Regions from separate parts of the Streptomyces sp. SCPE 10 genome, predicted to be linked through region 4. Evidence: riboswitches for the same ligand, from Rfam matches in the RefSeq annotation. Region 4 holds a riboswitch; each other region holds the start of a gene.
The links. Region 4 has a riboswitch for cyclic di-AMP ahead of ACSP97_RS26495 (M23 family metallopeptidase). Riboswitches for the same ligand answer to the same signal wherever they lie in the genome.
Positions count from the first base shown of each region.

Region 1 (4,964 bases), 1.2 Mb from region 4:
TCCCTATGGGCAGGATGGAGCACCCGGGCGGGTACGGCCACCCGGTGGACGCCGGACGGGTCGGTCCCGGTGGACGCCGAACCGGTCGGTCACCCGGTGCGGTGCACCACCGCGTCGCACAGCTCGATCAGCGCGGCCTTGGCGTCGCACTCCCGCAGCGGTGCCAGCGCGGCGCGCGCCTCCTCGGCGTAGCGCACGGTGTCCCGGCGGGCCTGCTCCAGGGCCGGGTGGGCGCGCAGCGCGGCCAGCGCCTCGGCGTGCCGGGCGTCGTCGCTGAGGTCGGAGTCCAGCAGCTCGCACAGGGCGATGTCCTCGGGCAGGCCGAGCCGGGCGGCGCGCTCGCGCAGCCGGAGCACGGGGAGGGTCGCGATGCCCTCGCGCAGGTCGGTCCCGGGGGTCTTGCCGGACTCGTGGGAGTCGGAGGCGATGTCCAGGTAGTCGTCGGCGAGCTGGAAGGCCACGCCGAGCCGCTCGCCGTACTGGGTGAGCACGTCCACGACCGTCTCGTCGGAGCCGGACATCATCGCGCCGAACCGGCAGGAGACCGCCACCAGGGAGCCCGTCTTGCCGCCGAGCACGTCCAGGTAGTGCTCCACCGGGTCGCGGCCGTCGGTGGGGCCCGCGGTCTCCAGGATCTGGCCGGTGACCAGCCGTTCGAACGCGAGGGCCTGCACCCGGACCGCCTCGGGGCCGAGGTCGGCGAGGATCTGGGAGGCGCGGGCGAAGAGGAAGTCGCCGGTGAGGACCGCGACGGAGTTGCCCCAGCGGGTGTTGGCGCTGTCCACGCCCCGGCGTACGGCGGCCTCGTCCATGACGTCGTCGTGGTACAGCGTGGCGAGGTGGGTCAGCTCCACCACCACGGCGGACGGCACCACACCGGGCGCGTAGGGGTCGCCGAACTGTGCCGCGAGCATCACGAGCAGCGGCCTGAACCGCTTCCCGCCGGCCCGTACGAGGTGCTGCGCGGCCCCGGTGATGAACGGGACCTCGCTCTTGGTGGCCTCTAGCAGGCCTTCCTCGACAGCCGCCAATCCGGCCTGGACATCGGCTTCGAGAGCCTGGTCCCGCACGCTCAGCCCGAACGGCCCGACGACGGTCACGAGGGGTCTCCTGTCTGCTGGTGTCTGCTGGCGATTACACGGTTTGTCGATAGGTCGCTGCCATCACTCAAGTCAGCGTATCCGGTCCGGTTTCGATCACCGATAGCGCCCACCCGTCCAGCCCGGGCGGTATCGGAGCACATCCGGCACCCCTTCGATCGGATGAGAAGAACGGACATTTTTCGACTTAACAGGAAAATCCGAGCTTCGTCGCGAGCCCGGAGGTGAGCGGAGTACCCGGTCCACCCCACCGAGGGACGAATACCCGGAATCCCCCATGCCCGATTTAACACAGTTTGCCATTTGGTGAATTGGGCCACACACACCCCCTGCCCCCGACCGGCCGCCCGAGACCCCCTTCCCCCTTGCCGCGTAAGCGAGTTGAGCGTTGACAATCGCAAAGGATCAAGTACCCCATAGGGCAATGATCAAGGTCAAATGCCACATCGCATGAATCCGGCACTTGTTCCCGACATGTGCTCTCGCATACGTTCCCGACCCATCGGGCGGACGCCGAATCCTGCCGCCGCCCGTACACCCATCAACGAACTCATTCGTACGGCAGGAGCGGGGGACCCAGGTAAGTCGCCGGACCGGACGACACACGTGACGCGGCACATGCCGCGACACGCGGTCGCACCGGGACGGCTCGGGGTTAAGCCGTGCCTCTCGCGGGGCACGGCCGGGCACCTCCCCGCCCGAACCCGACAGCTCACCTCGCAGGCGTAGGAGAGGAACGTCCCCATGCCTGCTGCCGTTCAGTCGCGCCGCACCCGCACCAACCGCGTCGTCCGTATGCTCGCCGTCGCCGGCACCGGCGCCGCCGTGATCGCCATGCCGCTCGTGGGCGCCGCCAGCGCCTCCGCGGCCACCGCCACCACCTCGGCCGCCGTCACCACCGCCGGGTACCCGAACAACCTCGACGGCTGGATCCGCGAGTCCCTGGCGATCATGAGCCAGAAGGGCATCCCGGGCTCCTACAACGGCATCTACCGCAACATCATGCGCGAGTCCTCGGGCAACCCGAACGCCATCAACCTGTGGGACTCCAACGCCGCCAAGGGCATCCCGTCCAAGGGCCTGCTCCAGGTGATCGACCCGACCTTCAACACGTACCACGTGGCCGGGACCTCCTGGAACATCTACGACCCGGTCGCCAACATCACCGCCGCCTGCAACTACGCGGCCCACCGCTACGGCTCCATGGACAACGTCAACAGCGCCTACTGACCGGCGCCCGGCGGGCCGACGACACCCCGTCAGCCCGCCGGGAACAGTCTTTCGAGGACGACGGCGATGCCGTCGTCCTCGTTCGACGCGGTGACCTCGTCGGCCACCGCCTTCAGCTCCGGATGGGCGTCGGCCATGGCGACCCCGTGCGCCGCCCACCGGAACATCGGGACGTCGTTGGGCATGTCGCCGAAGGCCAGCGAGCGTTCCGCGGCGATACCGAGCCGCTCGGCGGCCAGCGCCAGACCGGTCGCCTTGGTCACCCCGCACGGCTGGAGCTCCACGGTCCCCGGACCCGACATGGTGACCGTGGCCAGCGGGCCCACCACCGAGCGCGCCACCGCCGCCAACGCGTCGTCGGACAGGGTGGCGTGGCGCAGCAGCACCTTGCTGATCGGCGCCCCCCACAGATCGTCGCGCCGGCCCACCCGCACCGCGGGCAGCGTCGGATGGGGCATCCGGTAGCCCGGCTCGGTCAGCGTGAGCCCGTCCACCCCGTCCTGGTCGACGGCCGCGTACACCTGCCCCACCTCGGCCTCGATCTTGCCGAGCGCGGCCTCGGCCTGCTCCCGGTCCAGCCGCACCGACCACAGCAGCCGGTCGGCCCCGGCGTCGTAGACCTGCGCCCCCTGTCCGCACACCGCGAGCCCCGTGCAGCCGAGGGCCGCCAGCAGCGGCCGCACTCTGGGGGCCGGACGGCCGGTCACCACCAGGTGCCGGGCGCCGGTCCGGGCCGCCCGCGCAAGCGCCGAAAGCGTGCGCTCGGAGACGGTGTCGTCGCCGCGCAGCAGCGTCCCGTCCAGGTCGGTGGCGATCAGTGCGTACGCGGGGGAGGGTGCCATGAGCAGAGAATACGGATCCTCCGACTCCGCCGACTCATCCGTCGGCGCGCGTACTTGCGTGCCGACCGCCCCCAAGTGCGCGCGGTGGCGCCCCTGATGGGGACCGGCCGCGGGCCGCGGGCCGGACGTACCGCCGGGCGCGGAGCACGGTCCGGGTACCCGGACCGGTCGATCGGGGCACGCCGGGGCGGCGACCCCCGGCGGGCACTGCCCAAGAGGCGCGTCGCGGCCGTAACGTGTGGCCGATCACGTGGAACAGCGCCATGCATGGCCCGGATGAGAGCGAGGCAGCACCCCATGCCCCCCTTCGACGTCCCCGAGGGCGACCCCTTCGGTCCGCACAACCTTCCCTATGGCGTGTTCTCGCCCTCCGGCAGCCGGGAGCGCCGGGTCGGCGTCCGGCTCGGGGACCAGGTCCTCGACGCGGGCGCCGCGGCCGCCGCCCTGGGCTCGCCGCACCACGCACTGCTCGCCCGACCCACCCTCAACCCGCTGCTCGCGGCGGGCCGCGCCGCCTGGTCGGAGGTGCGCGCCGCGCTCACCTCCTGGGTCACCGACCCCGCGCACCGCGAGACCCTGGAGCCGCTCTTCCACCCGCTGTCCGAGGTGGACCTGCACCTGCCCTTCGAGGTCGCGGACTACGTCGACTTCTACGCCTCGGAGAACCACGCCCGCAACGTCGGCACGATCTTCCGCCCGGACGCCCCCGACTCCCTCACCCCCAACTGGAAGCACCTGCCGATCGGCTACCACGGCCGCGCCGGCACCGTGGTGGTCTCGGGCACGGACGTCGTACGGCCCTCCGGGCAGCGCAAGGGCCCCGCCGACCCGGCGCCCGTGTTCGGGCCGTCGATCCGGCTGGACATCGAGGCCGAGGTCGGCTTCGTCGTGGGCGTGCCGACCGAGCTGGGGACCCCGGTCGCGCTCGGCGACTTCCGGGAGCACGTCTTCGGGCTGTGCCTGCTCAACGACTGGTCCGCGCGGGACATCCAGGCCTGGGAGTACGTGCCCCTCGGCCCGTTCCTCGGCAAGTCGTTCGCGACCTCGGTGTCGGCGTGGATCACCCCGCTGGAGGCCCTGGAACACGCGAGGACGGCCCCGCCCGAGCGCACCCACCCGCTGCTCCCCTACCTGGACGACGCCGCCCCCGGCATCGAGCCCGGCGGCTACGACCTGCGGATCTCGGTCGCCGTCAACGGCCACGTGGTGGCCGAGCCGCCGTTCTCCACCATGTACTGGACCGCCGCGCAGCAGCTCGCCCAGATGACGGTCAACGGCGCCTCGCTGCGCACCGGCGACCTGTACGGCTCGGGCACCGTCAGCGGGCCCGACGAGCACCAGCGCGGCTCGCTGCTGGAGCTGACCTGGAACGGCCGTGACCCCCTCGACCTCCCCGACGGCAAGCGCGCCTTCCTGGAGGACGGCGACGTGGTGACGCTGTCGGCGTGGGCCCCCGGCCCGAACGGGACCCGCGTCGGGCTCGGCGAGGTCACCGGGCGGATCGTGCCGTCGGTCTGATCCGGCACCGGGCGCCGCGCGCGGGTGCCGGATCGGGACGGTCCGTGTTCCGGTACCTGACTCCCGGCGCCCCTCTTCGTCATACTGGCGGGGACAGGCACCACGTCCCGGCGGGCGCCCGCGCGCACCGCCCCTCGCCGCACCACCCGTACCCGCACCGCCCCTTTCCTTCCCGCCCCTCTCGGACCAGGAACCGGAGCCCCGGCATGACCGTCTGCCTGCTCCTGCTGAGCGTCGTCGCCCTGACGGCGGCCGTACCGGCACCGCGCGCGCT
Region 1 is NZ_CP197069.1:4,507,464-4,512,427, reverse strand. It holds gene ACSP97_RS20950 (polyprenyl synthetase family protein) at 90-1,100, opposite strand; cyclic di-AMP (ydaO/yuaA leader) riboswitch at 1,633-1,841, shown strand; gene ACSP97_RS20945 (transglycosylase SLT domain-containing protein) at 1,845-2,330, shown strand; gene ACSP97_RS20940 (HAD family hydrolase) at 2,360-3,172, opposite strand; gene fahA (fumarylacetoacetase) at 3,470-4,690, shown strand; gene ACSP97_RS20930 (M56 family metallopeptidase) at 4,897-4,964, shown strand, end outside.
Region 1: linked by a shared signal. The riboswitch ahead of ACSP97_RS20945 (transglycosylase SLT domain-containing protein) and the one ahead of ACSP97_RS26495 (M23 family metallopeptidase) in region 4 are both predicted to bind cyclic di-AMP.

Region 2 (4,964 bases), 1.7 Mb from region 4:
GAGACCGAGGCCACCGCGCTGGCGCTGCTGCGGCGGCGGGGGCGGCGCGGCCGGGCCGGCGCCGGCTTCGTCGCCCGCGAGCGGGAGCTGCTGGACGAGCTGTGGCAGCGCCGGGACGCGGCCCGGCCCGCGCTGGAGTACGCGGCCCGCACGGCGGCCCCGGCACCGACGCCCTGGGCCCCGGCACCGTACAACCAGGGGTACGGACCGGGGTGGGGCGGCCCCGGACACGGATACGGCGGACCCGCACAGGGCGGCCCCGGGCACGGCGGGCCCGGGTACGGCTACCCGGCGGCGCCGTACGCCACGTCGTACAACCCGTACCGGACGTGACGCCGCCGGGACCCCCGGGACCTCCCGGAACCCCGCTGCCGCCGGCTACGCCGAGGCGTCCGTCAGCTTCTTCAGCTCCTCGTCCGTCAGCTTCAGTTCGCCGACGCCCAGCAGGGCCGGGAGCTGGTCCAGCGTGCGCGCCGAGGCGATCGGGGCGGTGACCGTCGGCTGGGCGGCCAGCCAGGCGAGGGCGACGGTGGCGTGCGGTGCCTCGTGGGCGGCGGCGATCTCGTCGAGGGCGGCGAGGACCTTCTGGCCGCGCTCGGTCTCCGCGTAGTCCGCGGCCCGGTTGGCGCGGGCGCTGTCCACCTTCCGGCCGGGCCGGTACTTGCCGGTGAGGAAGCCGGCGGCGAGGGCGAAGTACGGCACGCAGGACAGGCCCTCACGGGCGACGAGGTCCTGGAGCGGGCCCTCGTAGGTGTCGCGGGAGACCAGGTTGTAGTGGGGCTGGACCGCCACGTAGCGGGCCAGGCCCTCACGGGTGGAGAAGTCCAGGGACTCCCGCAGCCGCTCGGCGCTGATGTTGGACGCGGCGATCTGCCGCACCTTGCCGGCCTTCACCAGCTCGTCCAGGGCGCCGATGATCTCCTCCACCGGCACGTCAGGCTGGTCGAAGTGGGTGTAGTAGAGGTCGATGTAGTCGGTGCCCAGGCGGGCGAGGGAGGCGTCGGCGGCGGCCTTGATGTTGGCCGCGGACAGGCCCGGGTACTGCGGGTGCTGGCTGACCTTGGTGGCGATGACGACGTCGGAGCGGTTACCGCGGGCCTTGAGCCACTTGCCGATGACGGTCTCGGACTCGCCACCCTGGTGACCCTCCACCCAGGCGGTGTAGACGTCGGCCGTGTCGACGAAGTTGCCGCCCGCGGCCGTGTAGGCGTCCAGGACGGCGAAGGAGGTCTGTTCGTCGGCGGTCCAGCCGAACACGTTGCCGCCCAGGCAGAGCGGGAAGACCTCGAGGTCGGAAGAGCCCAGTGTGCGCAGAGAAGTCATGCTCCACCATTACACCCGCGGTGGACGCCCGCGTTCCGCCGCCGGCCCGAAATCGCCACGGGGACCGGTGTGCTCAGGGGGTGAGGCCCTTGTCGCGCAGCCAGGGCGCCGGGTCGACGCCGGTGGCCTGCCCGCCCGGGTGCACCTCCAGGTGCAGGTGCGGTCCGGTGACGTTGCCGGTGGCGCCGACCCGGCCGATGACCTCGCCGGTGGTGACCTTCTGGCCGACCGAGACGTTGATCGAGGACTGGTGGCAGAACCACAGCTCGGTGCCGTCGTCCAGGGTGAGGACGGTGCGGTAGCCGTAGGCACCGGCCCAGCCGGCCTGGGTGATGGTGCCGCCGTGGACGGCCTTGATCAGGGTGCCGGTGGGGGCGGCGAAGTCGAGGCCGGTGTGGTAGCCGGAGGACCACATGGCGCCGGGCTGCCCAAAGGTGCCGGTGATGGTGTACGAGACGACCGGCAGCGTGTACTGCTTGGCCAGCTCGGCCAGCCGCTTGGCCTCGGCGGCCTTCTTGGCGTCGGCCTCGGCCTGCTGCTTGGCGGTGGCGGCCTTGTCGGCGGCCTCCTTCGCGGCCTGGGCGGCCGCCGCGTCGCTCTGCTGCTGGGCGGCGGCGACCATGGCGGCGGTGGCCTTGCTGTCGGCCTGGCCCTGCTGCTGCTCGGCCTGGGCCATGATCCGGTTGCGCAGGGCCTCGCCGGCGCCGGTGGGTGTGCCGTCCTCGGTGGTCTGCCCGATGCCGGTGAGCGCGGTGTCGGTGGCCTGGTGCTTCTCGGCGGAACCGGCGGAGTCGTCGCCGAGCAGGTGCTCCACGGAGGACAGGTGCGGCACCGAGACGGAGGGCAGGTCCGGCATGGAGATGGAGACCGGGGACTTGCCGGTGTTGGCGCTGGCGATGCCGCCCGCGCCGACGGCGGCGATCACACCGACGCCGAGGACGGTGGAGCTGCGTGCGAAGCCGCCGCGCTGCTTGACGACGCGGTGCCGGCCGCGGACCGGGGCGACGGACTCCTCGGTGGGGTTCCACTCCTCCCAGGGGCCCTCGCCCTCGGGGCCGGGGCCGTGGCCGAACGGCTCGGAATCGCGTTGGGCGGGCACGAACGGGGCTTGTGGGGCAGGCCGGTTGGACGCCACGGGGGCGTGCTCCTTTCCTTCCTCCGCCTACCGGGTTAGCTGACGGGTTCGGAGCAGGAAGGTCTCCTACGCGCGTATACCGGCCGTGGACTCGCTGAGTTCACGGTGGTGTCCGCGTGATTCACCCCAAGGTGGTGGTTCCCCGGTTCCCTTACGGGATTCGGCGCGTGCGCACGGAGCCGCCTCGGGTGACGGCTGGGACGACCGCGCTGCGTTATCGAACGTTAATAGACTCGGCCGTCACTTTCCAAGCCGTTCGGCTTGATCATTACGGCTCTGGGGCGTGGACTTACCGCCCAGGGGGCCGCCAAACCGGGCGAGTTGACCGGGGTTCAGGAGTCATCCGGTTTTTGATGGTGACTCAGTTGTTATGCGTACGGCGGTCGCACGGTCACCGTAGGTGATACCTCTTACGGGAGCCGCGGCGACGGCTGCCGGAAAACACTCAGGGCCGGAATCCAGTGCATGGATTCCGGCCCTGAGTCTTCAGTAGCGGGGACAGGATTTGAACCTGCGACCTCTGGGTTATGAGCCCAGCGAGCTACCGAGCTGCTCCACCCCGCGTCGGTGATTCCAGTGTACGCCATGTTCGGGGTGCCGAGCACACGGCTTTGCCGCGGGCCCCCAGGTCCGGGTCACCACCGGGCCGACGGCCCGACCTGCGGCGCGACGCGGTCCGCCGCGACGGCGACCCCGGCTACGGACCCTCCGTGAACGCGGTGGCATGGTCGGCGGCCCACTGGCGAAACGTCCGCGGCGCCGTCCCGAGGATGTCGGCCACCGCGGTGGTGAGGTACGCGGGCTGTCCGACCGCCGCGCTCCACGCGGCGAGCAGCATGTCGACGACCGAGGCGGGCGCCGTGCCCTCCGACAGCCTTCGGAACTCGTCCGGCGTCATCTCCTCGAAGGCGATCCGGCGCCCCAGGGCGTCACCGATGACGTCCACCTGCGCGGCGTGGGTCAGCGATTCGGGGCCCGTGAGGACGTAGTCGGCTCCGACGTGTCCGTCCTCGTGGAGCGTCCGCGCGGCGACGGCCGCGACGTCGCGGTCGTCGACCGGTGCCGTCTCGGCAGCGCCGTACGGCCACCGGACGGTCTCGCCGGCCCGGATCGCGGGTGCCCACCAGGCCAGCGAGTTCGACGCGAACATCCCGGGCCGGATGATCGTCGGTTCGAGTCCGGTCGCCGCGATGAGCCGCTCGATGTCGGCGTGCAGCACGGCCATGGGATTGGGCTGCTGGAAGAAGGGGTGCGGCGTCTGGTGCGGGGAGGAGAGGAAGACGACCCGCCGCACGTGGGCTGCCAGCCGCGCGACGACCGCCTCGGCCGTCTCGGGCGGGGCGGTCCAGACGAGGAGGACCGCACCGGCGCCCTTCAACGCCGGGTCGAGTGACTCGGGCGCGGTGAGGTCGCCGGTGAAGACCTCGGCCTTCGCCGGCAGCGTCGCCGCCGTCTCGGCGCGATGGATGAGGGCGCGGACCGGTACGCCCGCTTCGAGGAGTCGGTCGACGACGACGCGGCCGACCCGGCCCGTCGCGCCGGTCACGAGCACGGGAGGAATGTCTGTCTGATGCACGCCACTCATGAAAACGTTACCCGGTTAAAAAAGCAACTCGGTAACGAATGTTACGGTGGCCAGATGAGCGAGCCGACGGGACTGCGGGCCCGCAAGAAGGAGCGGACGCGCGACGCCATCGGCGACGCGGCCGTCTCGCTGTTCCTGGAGCGCGGCTTCGACCGTGTTTCGGTCAACGACATCGCCGCAGCGGCCGAGGTCTCCAAGCCGACTCTCTTCCGGTACTTCCCCACCAAGGAAGACCTGGTGCTGCACCGGTTCGCGGATCACCAGGGCGAGGCGGCACGCGTCGTACGTGACCGTGAGCCCGGCATCGAGCCGGTGACGGCACTGCACCGGCACTTCCGGGCCGGCCTCGATCGGTACGACCCCGTCACCGGCCTCAACGATCACCCCGAGGTGGTGGCGTTCCATCGGCTGGTGTTCACCACGCCGAGCCTGGCGGGACGGCTCACGCAGTACCGGCTCGAGGACGAGGAAGCACTGGCGAAGGCCCTCGGCGAAGGCATCCGGGCACGCCTGCGAGCCGCGCAGGTGCTCGCGGTCCAACGGGTGCTCGCCCGGACCAACTGGCAGAGGATCGCCGACGGCCGAGCCGCCCGCGACATCCACCCCGAGGCCGTGGCCGACGCCGACCAGGCGTTCGACCAACTGCGGTGACCCGGCGTCTCGGCAGGGCTCCCTGCTGACGGAGCGGCTCGCCCCACGGGGCCGTCCCGATCAGCCGAGCAGATGCCGGTTCGGTGCCTTGGCCAGGGTCTCGTACGCGGGCAGGACGACGACCTCGGCACCCCCGCGGACGAGGACACCGGTGCCGTCGGCACCCGCGACGAAGGTGTCGGGTTCCCGCCAGGCGGTCACCACCCGGCGCACCCCGGCCCGCAGGATCAGCTCGGCGCAGGGCGCGGGGCGGGAGGCGCGGCGGGCGCA
Region 2 is NZ_CP197069.1:4,072,343-4,077,306, reverse strand. It holds gene ACSP97_RS18960 (PrsW family intramembrane metalloprotease) at 1-333, shown strand, start outside; gene ACSP97_RS18955 (aldo/keto reductase) at 379-1,323, opposite strand; gene ACSP97_RS18950 (M23 family metallopeptidase) at 1,397-2,458, opposite strand; cyclic di-AMP (ydaO/yuaA leader) riboswitch at 2,468-2,634, opposite strand; tRNA gene ACSP97_RS18945 (tRNA-Met) at 2,949-3,022, opposite strand; gene ACSP97_RS18940 (NAD(P)H-binding protein) at 3,156-4,010, opposite strand; gene ACSP97_RS18935 (TetR/AcrR family transcriptional regulator) at 4,098-4,694, shown strand; gene ACSP97_RS18930 (dihydrofolate reductase family protein) at 4,755-4,964, opposite strand, start outside.
Region 2: linked by a shared signal. The riboswitch ahead of ACSP97_RS18950 (M23 family metallopeptidase) and the one ahead of ACSP97_RS26495 (M23 family metallopeptidase) in region 4 are both predicted to bind cyclic di-AMP.

Region 3 (4,964 bases), 2.5 Mb from region 4:
CGACGACGAGCTGCTGGCGACCGGGGTGGAGGAACTGCTGCGCTACGACGGCCCGGTGGAGCTGGCCACCTGGCGGTTCGCCACCGAACCGCTCACCATCGGCGGGCAGCGGATCGAGCCGGGCGACCCGGTGCTCGTCGTGCTGGCCGCCGCCGACCGGGACCCGGAGCGGTTCGCCGACCCGGACGTGCTGGACCTCGGCCGCCGGGACAACCAGCACCTCGGCTACGGGCACGGCATCCACTACTGCCTCGGCGCCCCGCTCGCCCGACTGGAGGGCCAGAGCGCGCTGGCCACCCTCTTCACCCGGCTGCCCGACCTGCGGCTGGCCGCCGACCCGGCCGAGCTGCGCTGGCGCGGCGGGCTCATCATGCGCGGTCTGCGCACCCTGCCCGTGGAGTTCACCCCGCCGGGCGACCGGTAGCCCGGACCATGAAACGGAGTGGCCCGTTCCGCGCTGGAGGAAGGATGTGTGACGGAGCGGAGGGCAAACCTTCCACGCTGTGATCTTCGCGTGATCCGCGCGGCATGAACTTGTGACAAGTGATCGAGTGCGGCTACGTTCACCCCTCAGCGTGGCGAACCGGCACCACCCGCCGCGCCGGCCCCCGCAGTCGCACGAAAGGCTTCCGCATGATCTCCGGGAACGGTCGTCACCGCCGCCCCCGTCAGGCTCCGGCCCTCCTCGTCGCGGCGGGCGTGACCGGCTCCGCCATCGCCATCCCGCTGCTCGGCGCCGCAAGCGCGCACGCGGCCGACGGCACCACCTGGGACAAGGTCGCCGGCTGCGAGAGCGGCGGCTCCTGGAGCGCCGACACCGGCAACGGCTACTACGGCGGCCTCCAGATATCCCAGGACGACTGGATCCACTACGGCGGCACCCGGTACGCCTCCAGCGCCGACCAGGCCAGCCGCTCGCAGCAGATCGCCGTGGCCGAGAAGATCCTCGCCGACAAGGGCACCCTGCCCTGGGCCACCTGCGCCCTGCTGTCCGGGCTGACCCCCAACTCCGGTTCAGTGGACGTCGATCCGGGCGTCGGCGGCAACGGCCAGGGCGACGGCACGACCGACCCCTCCGGCCCGCCCGACGCCTCGGCCCCCTCCGGTACCCCGAGCGGCGGCCAGGACACCACCCCGAGCGGATCCGGCACCGGCTCCGGCAGCGGCGCCCACGACGGCGGCTCCGGCTCCGGCGCCTCCTCCTCCGCCGACCCGTCCACCTCCCCGTCCACCTCCCCGTCCACCGGTTCCGACGCCGGCACCGGCACCGGCAAGCACACCGGCAAGCACGCGGCCCCGCACCCGGGCGCCTCCCACGGCTCCACCGGCGCTCCCGGGACCGGCGGCACCGCCCCGGACCCCACCGCCCCCTCGGCGCCCACCGGCACGGTCACACCCGCCCCGACCGCCGACGACCCGGACAATTCCCGGCAGGACGTCGGCTCTTGGAGCCTGGTCGACACCGGAGCCCTCGGCGGCGGACGGCACCGCGGCGGCACCGCGGACGAAAGCACGGCGACCGGACAGGACGGCTCCGACTCCGGGCGGCACGCCTCCCGCGAGCCGGGCACGTACACCGTCCGCGAGGGCGACTCGCTGAGCACCATCGCCGACTCCCTTGACGTGCACGGCGGATGGCATGAGCTCTACTCCGCGAACAAGAAGGTCGTGGGCGCCGACCCGAATCACATCACCGCCGGTCAGACCCTGAAAGTCGGTGACGAAACGGGCGCCCGCTAGGGCGAGTTGACGCCCCACTTGATCGTCAAATGTCCGCTTTGGCGAAAGTGTGGGATGAGTCTCAGAAGCCCTGATCGTCTTTGAAATTCCGCGGATCGCGTGGCTACGGTCATGACCGCTCGTCACCACGAGCCCCGGCGGCCGCAACGCCTAATCCTGCCAGCGGCTGCCCGGGAACAGTCGTCGCGTCAAGCGCCGCAGGCAGGAGCGGGGGACCCAAGGTAAGTGCCGGGCCCGGCAGTTGATGCCGGACCGGCTCGGGGTGAAGCCACGCCTCCCACGGGAGGGGTGGCCGGGCAACTCAACCGGCCCGAACCCGACAGCTCACCTCGCAGGCGTCGGTGAGGGGATCGTTCATGCTGTTTTCCGGCAAGGGCAAGCACCGTCGTCCGTCCAAGGCCGTCCGCGCCGTCACGCTCGCCGGTGTCACCGGTGCCGCCGTCGCCGCCCCGCTGATGGCGGCCGGCAACGCCTCCGCCGCCACCACCTCCCAGTGGGACACGGTCGCCCAGTGCGAGTCCGGCGGCAACTGGTCCATCAACACCGGCAACGGCTACTACGGCGGTCTGCAGTTCTCCGCCTCCACCTGGGCCGCGTACGGCGGCACCGCCTACGCCCCCACGGCCGACAAGGCCGGCAAGGCGCAGCAGATAGCCGTCGCCGAGAAGGTCCTGGCCGCACAGGGCAAGGGCGCCTGGCCGGTCTGCGGCACGGGCCTGTCGAGCACCCCGTACAACGGCTCCGCGCCCACTTCCGGCTCCTCCTCGTCGCACACGGGCACCTCCACCCGCTCCACCGACGAGCAGGCCGCCACCCGCTCCACCCAGCGCACGGCCCCGTCCACCACGGGCAAGTCCACGGGCGGCTCCACCGGCTCCTCGGCGAGCGGCGCGGGCAAGACCGTCACCACCCCGACCGGCAAGAAGGTCAAGAAGGGCGACGGCGAGTACAAGGTCGTCACCGGCGACACCCTCAGCTCCATCGCGGCGAAGCACCACGTGGCCGGCGGCTGGCACAAGCTGTTCGAGCTGAACAAGGACATCGTCGACAACGCCGACCTCATCTACCCGGGCCAGCAGCTGCACCTGAAGTGACCCCCGGCGGCTGACGGCCCCGCCCGGCGGGCCCGCCCCCAAGGGTCCGCCCCCGTCCCCACGGGCTCCCCGCCCCGGCGCGTTCTCCCCCGTACGCGCCGGGGCGGGGTCGTTCGTTTTCCCGCTCTTTCGCCGGGTCTCATCCGCGAACCCCTTTGTTCCGCGGGTGAACAATGGGTACCGTCTGCATGTCCCTCCCGTCCACGGGACGGTCGGTCGGTGGCCGACGACCCCTGGACGGTTAGGCTCTAGTCGCAAGGCACAGCCGTAAGGCAGACCGCCCCGCACTTCCAGCGTCACATCCAAGAAGGAGATGCTCGTGCCGTCCATCGACGTCGTCGTAGCCCGGGAAATCCTGGACTCCCGAGGCAACCCCACGGTCGAGGTCGAGGTCGGCCTCGACGACGGCAGCACCGGGCGTGCCGCCGTCCCGTCCGGCGCCTCCACCGGCGCCTTCGAGGCCATCGAGCTGCGCGACGGTGACCCCAACCGTTACCAGGGCAAGGGCGTCGAGAAGGCCGTCCTCGCCGTCATCGAGCAGATCGGCCCGGAGCTGGTCGGCTACGACGCCACCGAGCAGCGGCTGATCGACCAGGCCATGTTCGACCTGGACGCCACCGACAACAAGGGCTCGCTCGGCGCCAACGCCATCCTCGGCGTCTCCCTGGCCGTCGCGCACGCCGCCTCCGAGGCGTCCGACCTGCCGCTCTTCCGCTACCTGGGCGGCCCCAACGCGCACCTGCTGCCGGTGCCGATGATGAACATCCTGAACGGCGGCTCGCACGCCGACTCCAACGTGGACATCCAGGAGTTCATGATCGCCCCGATCGGCGCGGAGTCCTTCTCCGAGGCGCTGCGCTGGGGTGCCGAGGTCTACCACACCCTGAAGAAGGTCCTGAAGAGCAAGGGCCTGGCCACCGGCCTCGGCGACGAGGGCGGCTTCGCGCCGAACCTGGGCTCCAACCGCGAGGCCCTGGACCTCATCCTGGAGGCCATCAAGGAGGCCGGCTACGCCCCCGGCGAGCAGATCGCCCTCGCGCTCGACGTCGCCGCCTCCGAGTTCTACAAGGACGGCAAGTACCTCTTCGAGGGCAAGGAGCGCTCCGCCGCCGAGATGACGGAGTACTACGAGGAGCTGGTGGCGGCCTACCCGCTGGTCTCCATCGAGGACCCGCTGTTCGAGGACGACTGGGCCGGCTGGAAGGTCATCACCGACAAGCTCGGCGACAAGGTCCAGCTGGTCGGCGACGACCTGTTCGTCACCAACCCCGAGCGCCTCGCCCGCGGCATCGAGGAGGGCACCGCCAACGCCCTGCTGGTCAAGGTCAACCAGATCGGCTCGCTGACCGAGACCCTGGACGCCGTCGAGCTGGCCCAGCGCAACGGCTTCAAGTGCATGATGTCGCACCGTTCCGGCGAGACCGAGGACGTCACCATCGCCGACCTGGCCGTCGCCACCAACTGCGGCCAGATCAAGACCGGCGCCCCGGCCCGCTCCGAGCGCGTCGCCAAGTACAACCAGCTGCTGCGCATCGAGGAGATCCTGGACGACGCCGCGGTGTACGCCGGCCGCAGCGCCTTCCCGCGCTTCAAGGGCTGAGCCACCCGGCCGGTCCCGCCCCCCGTCGGGCCGGGACTTGGCCAGTCGTACGTACGTCCCCGTACCCGGTCCCGTACCGTGTCCGGGGACGTACGCACGTGTGAAAGGGGAGGCGGAGAACCGACATGGCCGTCAAGGACCGGGACCGTTTCTCCACCACGACCAGGCTGCGGCTGCTGGGCGAGCAGACGGCGGCCCGGGTCTACCGCTCGCAGACCAAACGGCAGGCCCGCCGCTCGCGGCTGACCGGCCGGGCGGCGCTGCTCGCGCTGGTGCTGTGCTCGCTGGTCGTCGCCCTCGCCTACCCGATGCGGCAGTACGTCTCCCAGCGCGCCCAGATCTCCGACCTCCAGCGGCAGGAGACCGAGGCCCGCCAACGCGTCGAACAGCTGCGCGACCTCAAGGCTCGCTGGCAGGACGACGCCTACGCCGAGCAGCAGATCCGCAAGCGGCTGCACTATGTGAAGCCCGGCGAGACCGGGTACGTGGTCGTCGATCCGGGCGCGGCCCGGCAGTCCCGCGTCGATCTG
Region 3 is NZ_CP197069.1:3,278,082-3,283,045, reverse strand. It holds gene ACSP97_RS15315 (cytochrome P450 family protein) at 1-424, shown strand, start outside; gene ACSP97_RS15310 (transglycosylase family protein) at 634-1,740, shown strand; cyclic di-AMP (ydaO/yuaA leader) riboswitch at 1,924-2,093, shown strand; gene ACSP97_RS15305 (transglycosylase family protein) at 2,097-2,834, shown strand; gene eno (phosphopyruvate hydratase) at 3,148-4,434, shown strand; gene ACSP97_RS15295 (FtsB family cell division protein) at 4,560-4,964, shown strand, end outside.
Region 3: linked by a shared signal. The riboswitch ahead of ACSP97_RS15305 (transglycosylase family protein) and the one ahead of ACSP97_RS26495 (M23 family metallopeptidase) in region 4 are both predicted to bind cyclic di-AMP.

Region 4 (4,964 bases):
AGGTCAAGGGCAACGGCCACTTCGAACTGGTGCAGGGCGCCGGCGGCTCGCTCAACGGCACCACCAGCTTCGAGCGCACCAACTACTTCGAGACCATGCCCGCCCACCAGCTGGAGCTGGCGCTCTGGCTGGAGGCCGACCGCATGGGCTCCCTGCTGACCGCCCTGGACGACGAGTCCATGGAGAACCAGCGGGACGTCGTGAAGAACGAGCGCCGCCAGCGTTACGACAACGTTCCCTACGGAACGGCCTTCGAGCGGCTGACCGCCATGTCGTACCCCGAGGGCCACCCCTACCACCACACGCCGATCGGCTCCATGGCGGACCTGGACGCGGCCACCCTGGAGGACGCCCGCCAGTTCTTCCGCACCTACTACGCGCCGAACAACGCGGTGCTCTCCGTGGTCGGCGACATCGACCCCGAGCAGACGCTCGCCTGGGTGGAGAAGTACTTCGGCTCCATCCCGGCCCACGACGGCAAGCCCGCGCCCCGGGACGGCTCCCTGCCGGACGTCATCGGCGAGCAGCTGCGCGAGGTCGTCGTCGAGGAGGTCCCGGCGCGCGCCCTGATGGCCTCCTACCGGCTGCCGCACGACGGTACGCGCGCCTGCGACGCGGCCGACCTCGCCCTGACCGTCCTCGGCGGCGGCGAGTCCTCCCGGCTCTACAACCGGCTGGTGCGCCGCGACCGCACGGCCGTCGCGGCCGGCTTCGGCCTGCTGCGCCTGGCCGGCGCGCCCTCCATGGGCTGGCTGGACGTGAAGACCTCCGGCGACGTGGAGGTGCCGGTCATCGAGGCCGCCATCGACGAGGAGCTGGCCCGGTTCGCCGAGGAAGGCCCCACCGCCGAGGAAATGGAGCGCGCCCAGGCCCAGTTGGAGCGCGAGTGGCTGGACCGGCTCGGCACGGTCGCGGGCCGCGCCGACGAACTGTGCCGCTACGCCGTCCTGTTCGGCGACCCGCAGCTCGCCCTGAACGCCGTGCCGCGCATCCTGGAGGTGACCCCGGAGGAGGTCCGGGAGGTCGCCAAGGCCCGCCTGCGCCCCGACAACCGCGCGGTCCTGGTCTACGAGCCCAAGTCCCCGGAGAACGTCGAGGACGCCGACCTGCCCGAGGACCCCGAGTCGGAAGCCACCGTAGAGGCCGGGAACGAGAACGAGGAGACGGCCAAGTGACCGAGCAGCTCGCCACCATGGACTTCCACCCCCGGCCACAGCCCGGCGAGGCCAGGCCCTGGGCCTTCCCGGCCCCCGAGCGCGCCGCGCTCGACAACGGCCTGACCGTGCTGCGCTGCCACCGCCCCGGCCAGCAGGTCGTCGCGGTGGAGGTGCTGCTCGACGCGCCCCTGGACGCCGAGCCGGCCGGCCTGGACGGCGTGGCCACCATCATGGCGCGCGCCTTCTCCGAGGGCACCGACCGGCACTCCGCCGAGGAGTTCGCCGCCGAGCTGGAGCGCGCGGGCGCCACCCTCGACGCGCACGCCGACCACCCCGGCGTCCGGCTCAGCCTGGAGGTCCCCGCCTCCCGCCTGGCCAAGGGCCTCGGCCTGGTCGCCGACGCGCTGCGGGCTCCCGCCTTCGCCGAGAGCGAGATCGAGCGCCTGGTCCGCAACCGCCTGGACGAGATCCCGCACGAGCTGGCCAACCCCGCCCGCCGTGCCGCCAAGGAGCTGTCCAAGGAGCTGTTCCCGGCGGCCTCGCGCATGTCCCGGCCGCGCCAGGGCACCGAGGAGACCGTCGAGAAGATCGACGCGCCCGCCGTGCGCGCCTTCTACGAGCGCCATGTGCGCCCCGGCACGGCCACCGCCGTGGTGGTCGGCGACCTCACCGGCATCGACCTGGACGCGCTGCTCGCCGACACCCTGGGCGCCTGGACCGGCACGCCCGGCGAGCCCCGGCCCGTGCCTGCGGTGACGGCCGACGACACCGGACGCGTCGTCATCGTGGACAGGCCCGGCGCCGTCCAGACGCAGCTGCTCATCGGCCGGATCGGCCCGGACCGGCACGACCGGGTGTGGCCCGCCCAGGTGCTCGGCACCTACTGCCTCGGCGGCACCCTCACCTCCCGCCTGGACCGCGTGCTGCGCGAGGAGAAGGGCTACACCTACGGGGTGCGCTCCTTCGGCCAGGTCCTGCGCTCCGCCCCGGACGGCACCGGCGCGTCGATGCTCGCCATCAGCGGCTCCGTGGACACGCCCAACACCGGCCCCGCCCTCGACGACCTGTGGAAGGTGCTGCGCACCCTCGCGGCGGAGGGCCTGACCGACGCCGAGCGGGACGTCGCCGTGCAGAACCTCGTCGGGGTCGCGCCGCTGAAGTACGAGACCGCGGCGGCCGTCGCGAGCACCCTCGCCGACCAGGTCGAGCAGCACCTGCCCGACGACTTCCAGGCGACGCTGTACCGGCAACTGGCCGCCACGGGCACGGTGGAGGCGACCGCGGCCGTCGTCAACGCCTTCCCGGTGGACCGCCTGGTGACCGTCCTGGTCGGTGACGCTGCGCAGATCAAGGCGCCGGTCGAGGCGCTGGGCATCGGCGACGTCACCGTGGTGGCGGCCGAGTAGCGGCAGTAACGGCACACAGGGGACGGGGCCCTGGCGACCTACGGGTCGTCAGGGCCCCTGTTGTTCCACTCTCTCCCTCAGATGTCCGAATTGGGGCGGAGGTTGCCCGTCTGCCCTGTGGGATGCGCTACAAAAACCCCGATCTGTTTGGGAATCGGGAGCCGGTCCGCATAGCTTCGTCCAGGCTGTTCGTCGGGCAGTGCGCCGCACCCGCGGCACCGGGCAGCCATCGCCGAGTCCCCGTACGGCGCGAGCCAGGGGAGCCGGGGACCCACACGTCCCTGGGGTGAATCGGGCACCCGCGCGTGACGCGAGGGAGCCCGTAGGAGACCTTCCTGCTCCGAACCCGTCAGCTAACCCGGTAGGCGAGAGGGAAGGAAAGGACCAGCCACTCCATGGCGTTCATGTGCGCCACCGGGAAGCACCGCAAGCCCGGCCGGGTCAAGCGAACCACCGCCCAGGCGGCCGGCGTCGCGGCCCTGACGACCACCGGCGTCATCGGCACCCTCGCGGCCTCTCCGGCGCTCGCCGCCGAGCGCCCCGCGGAGCAGACCGGTCTCACCCCCGTACTCGCCGCGAGCGACGACGTCGCCCAGCAGATCGACGCGCAGGCCAGCGCCCAGCAGCGGGCCGCCGAGCGCAAGGCGGCCCAGGAGGCCGCTGCCAAGCGGGTGGAGGAGGCGCGCGAGGCGGAGGCCCGCGCCGCCCGCGAGGCCGAGCGCAGGCGGCTGAACGCCTTCGTCGCCCCGATCGCGCACTCCTACGTGTCCACCGGCTACGAGGCCAGCAGTTCGCTGTGGTCCTCCGGGTCCCACACCGGCATCGACTTCCACGCGGCCAGCGGCACCCCGGTGCACGCGGTCGGCGTCGGCACCGTCGTCTCCACCGGCTGGGGCGGGGCGTACGGCAACCAGATAGTGATCCGCATGGCCGACGGCATGTACACCCAGTACGGCCATCTGTCGTCCATCGGCGTCACGGTGGGCCAGCAGGTCACCGCGGGCCAGCAGATCGGCCTGTCCGGCGCCACCGGCAACGTCACCGGTCCGCACCTGCACTTCGAGGCGCGCACCAGCCCCGACTACGGCTCGGACGTCGACCCCGTCGCCTACCTGCGCAACCACGGCGTGGACGTCTGACGAGCCCGCACGCCCCCGCACGGCATCCGAAGCCCCGGCCACCGAGCCGGGGCTTTCGCCTTTCCCGCGGTGTTCCGGTCGCCGTTGTCCAAAAAATATCCCCGGATTCCGGCCCGCCGTCGGAAAAGGCGGCGCGGTGGAATAGAGTCACCGGAATAGAGTCATGGGAAAAACGCGTCCGTCGTCGGCGTCGTGTCGCGGGGATCAAGGCGGAGGTCGGTCATGCGTATTCCGGCGCAGTCGGTGTGCACGGCGATCCGGGACGACATCGTCGCCGGCGTCCTGGAACGCGGCGGCCGTCTCACCGAGGAGGTGCTGGCCCGCCGCTACGGGGTCTCGCGCGTCCCCGTGCGCGAGGCGCTGCGCACCCTGGAGGCGGAGGGCTTCGTGGTGACGCGCCGGCACGCGGGCGCCTGTGTGGCCGAACCGAGCGAGCAAGAGGCCGCCGACCTGCTGGAGATGCGCCTGCTCCTGGAACCGCTCGGCGCCGCCCGGGCCGCCCGGCGGCGCACCGGGGCGCACCTGAAGGTGCTGCGCGGGCTGGTCAGGCTGGGGCAGGAGCGCGCCAGGCGGGGCGACAGCGAGGAACTGCGCGCACTGGACGGCTGGTTCCACGAGACGCTGGCCCAGGCCTGCGGCAGCCCCTCGCTGACCTCCACCCTCCTCCAGCTGCGCCACAAGATCGCCTGGATGTACGTGCTCGACGCGCCGTCGGACCCGGTCGGCACCTGGGCCGAGCACGGCGCGATCGTGGACGCGGTGGCGCGCGGCGACGGAGCGCGCGCCCGCGCGGTGACCGCGCTGCACGCCGAGCGGGCGGCGGCCGAGCACCGGCTGCGCGTGCCCGGTGGCGCCGAGCGTGTGAGGACTTCGCAACATGCCGTAAACATGTCCGGCGCACAGAATTAACACGGGTGCCGTATACAAAGGGGTGGGTATTTCGTGGGCCGGTATTCCCCTATTTCTTCGGTGCCGTTAATTACCGACCCGGGTGAATGGGGTGGGCGTTCCGTCGTGAAAACGCCGGAAATCGCGAAATACGCCTCCGTGCGCCCACCGCACCGGCGCGGTCGCCCGTACCCGTCTTGCCCGACCGGCGTCGTGCGGTCGGGGCGGCAGCGGGGCGGCCCGCCACCCTGCCCGGTCCGAGCCGGCGGACCGGCCCGGACCGGGCGTCACGGCAGTGCAGAACCGGGCGTCACGCCACCGCGCCGAAGCCCGGTTCCTCGAAGGTCCGATGCCGCTCAGACGGTCTCGGGCAG
Region 4 is NZ_CP197069.1:5,728,732-5,733,695, forward strand. It holds gene ACSP97_RS26485 (M16 family metallopeptidase) at 1-1,175, shown strand, start outside; gene ACSP97_RS26490 (M16 family metallopeptidase) at 1,193-2,563, shown strand; cyclic di-AMP (ydaO/yuaA leader) riboswitch at 2,784-2,946, shown strand; gene ACSP97_RS26495 (M23 family metallopeptidase) at 2,959-3,702, shown strand; gene ACSP97_RS26500 (GntR family transcriptional regulator) at 3,925-4,611, shown strand; gene ACSP97_RS26505 (HPr family phosphocarrier protein) at 4,947-4,964, opposite strand, start outside.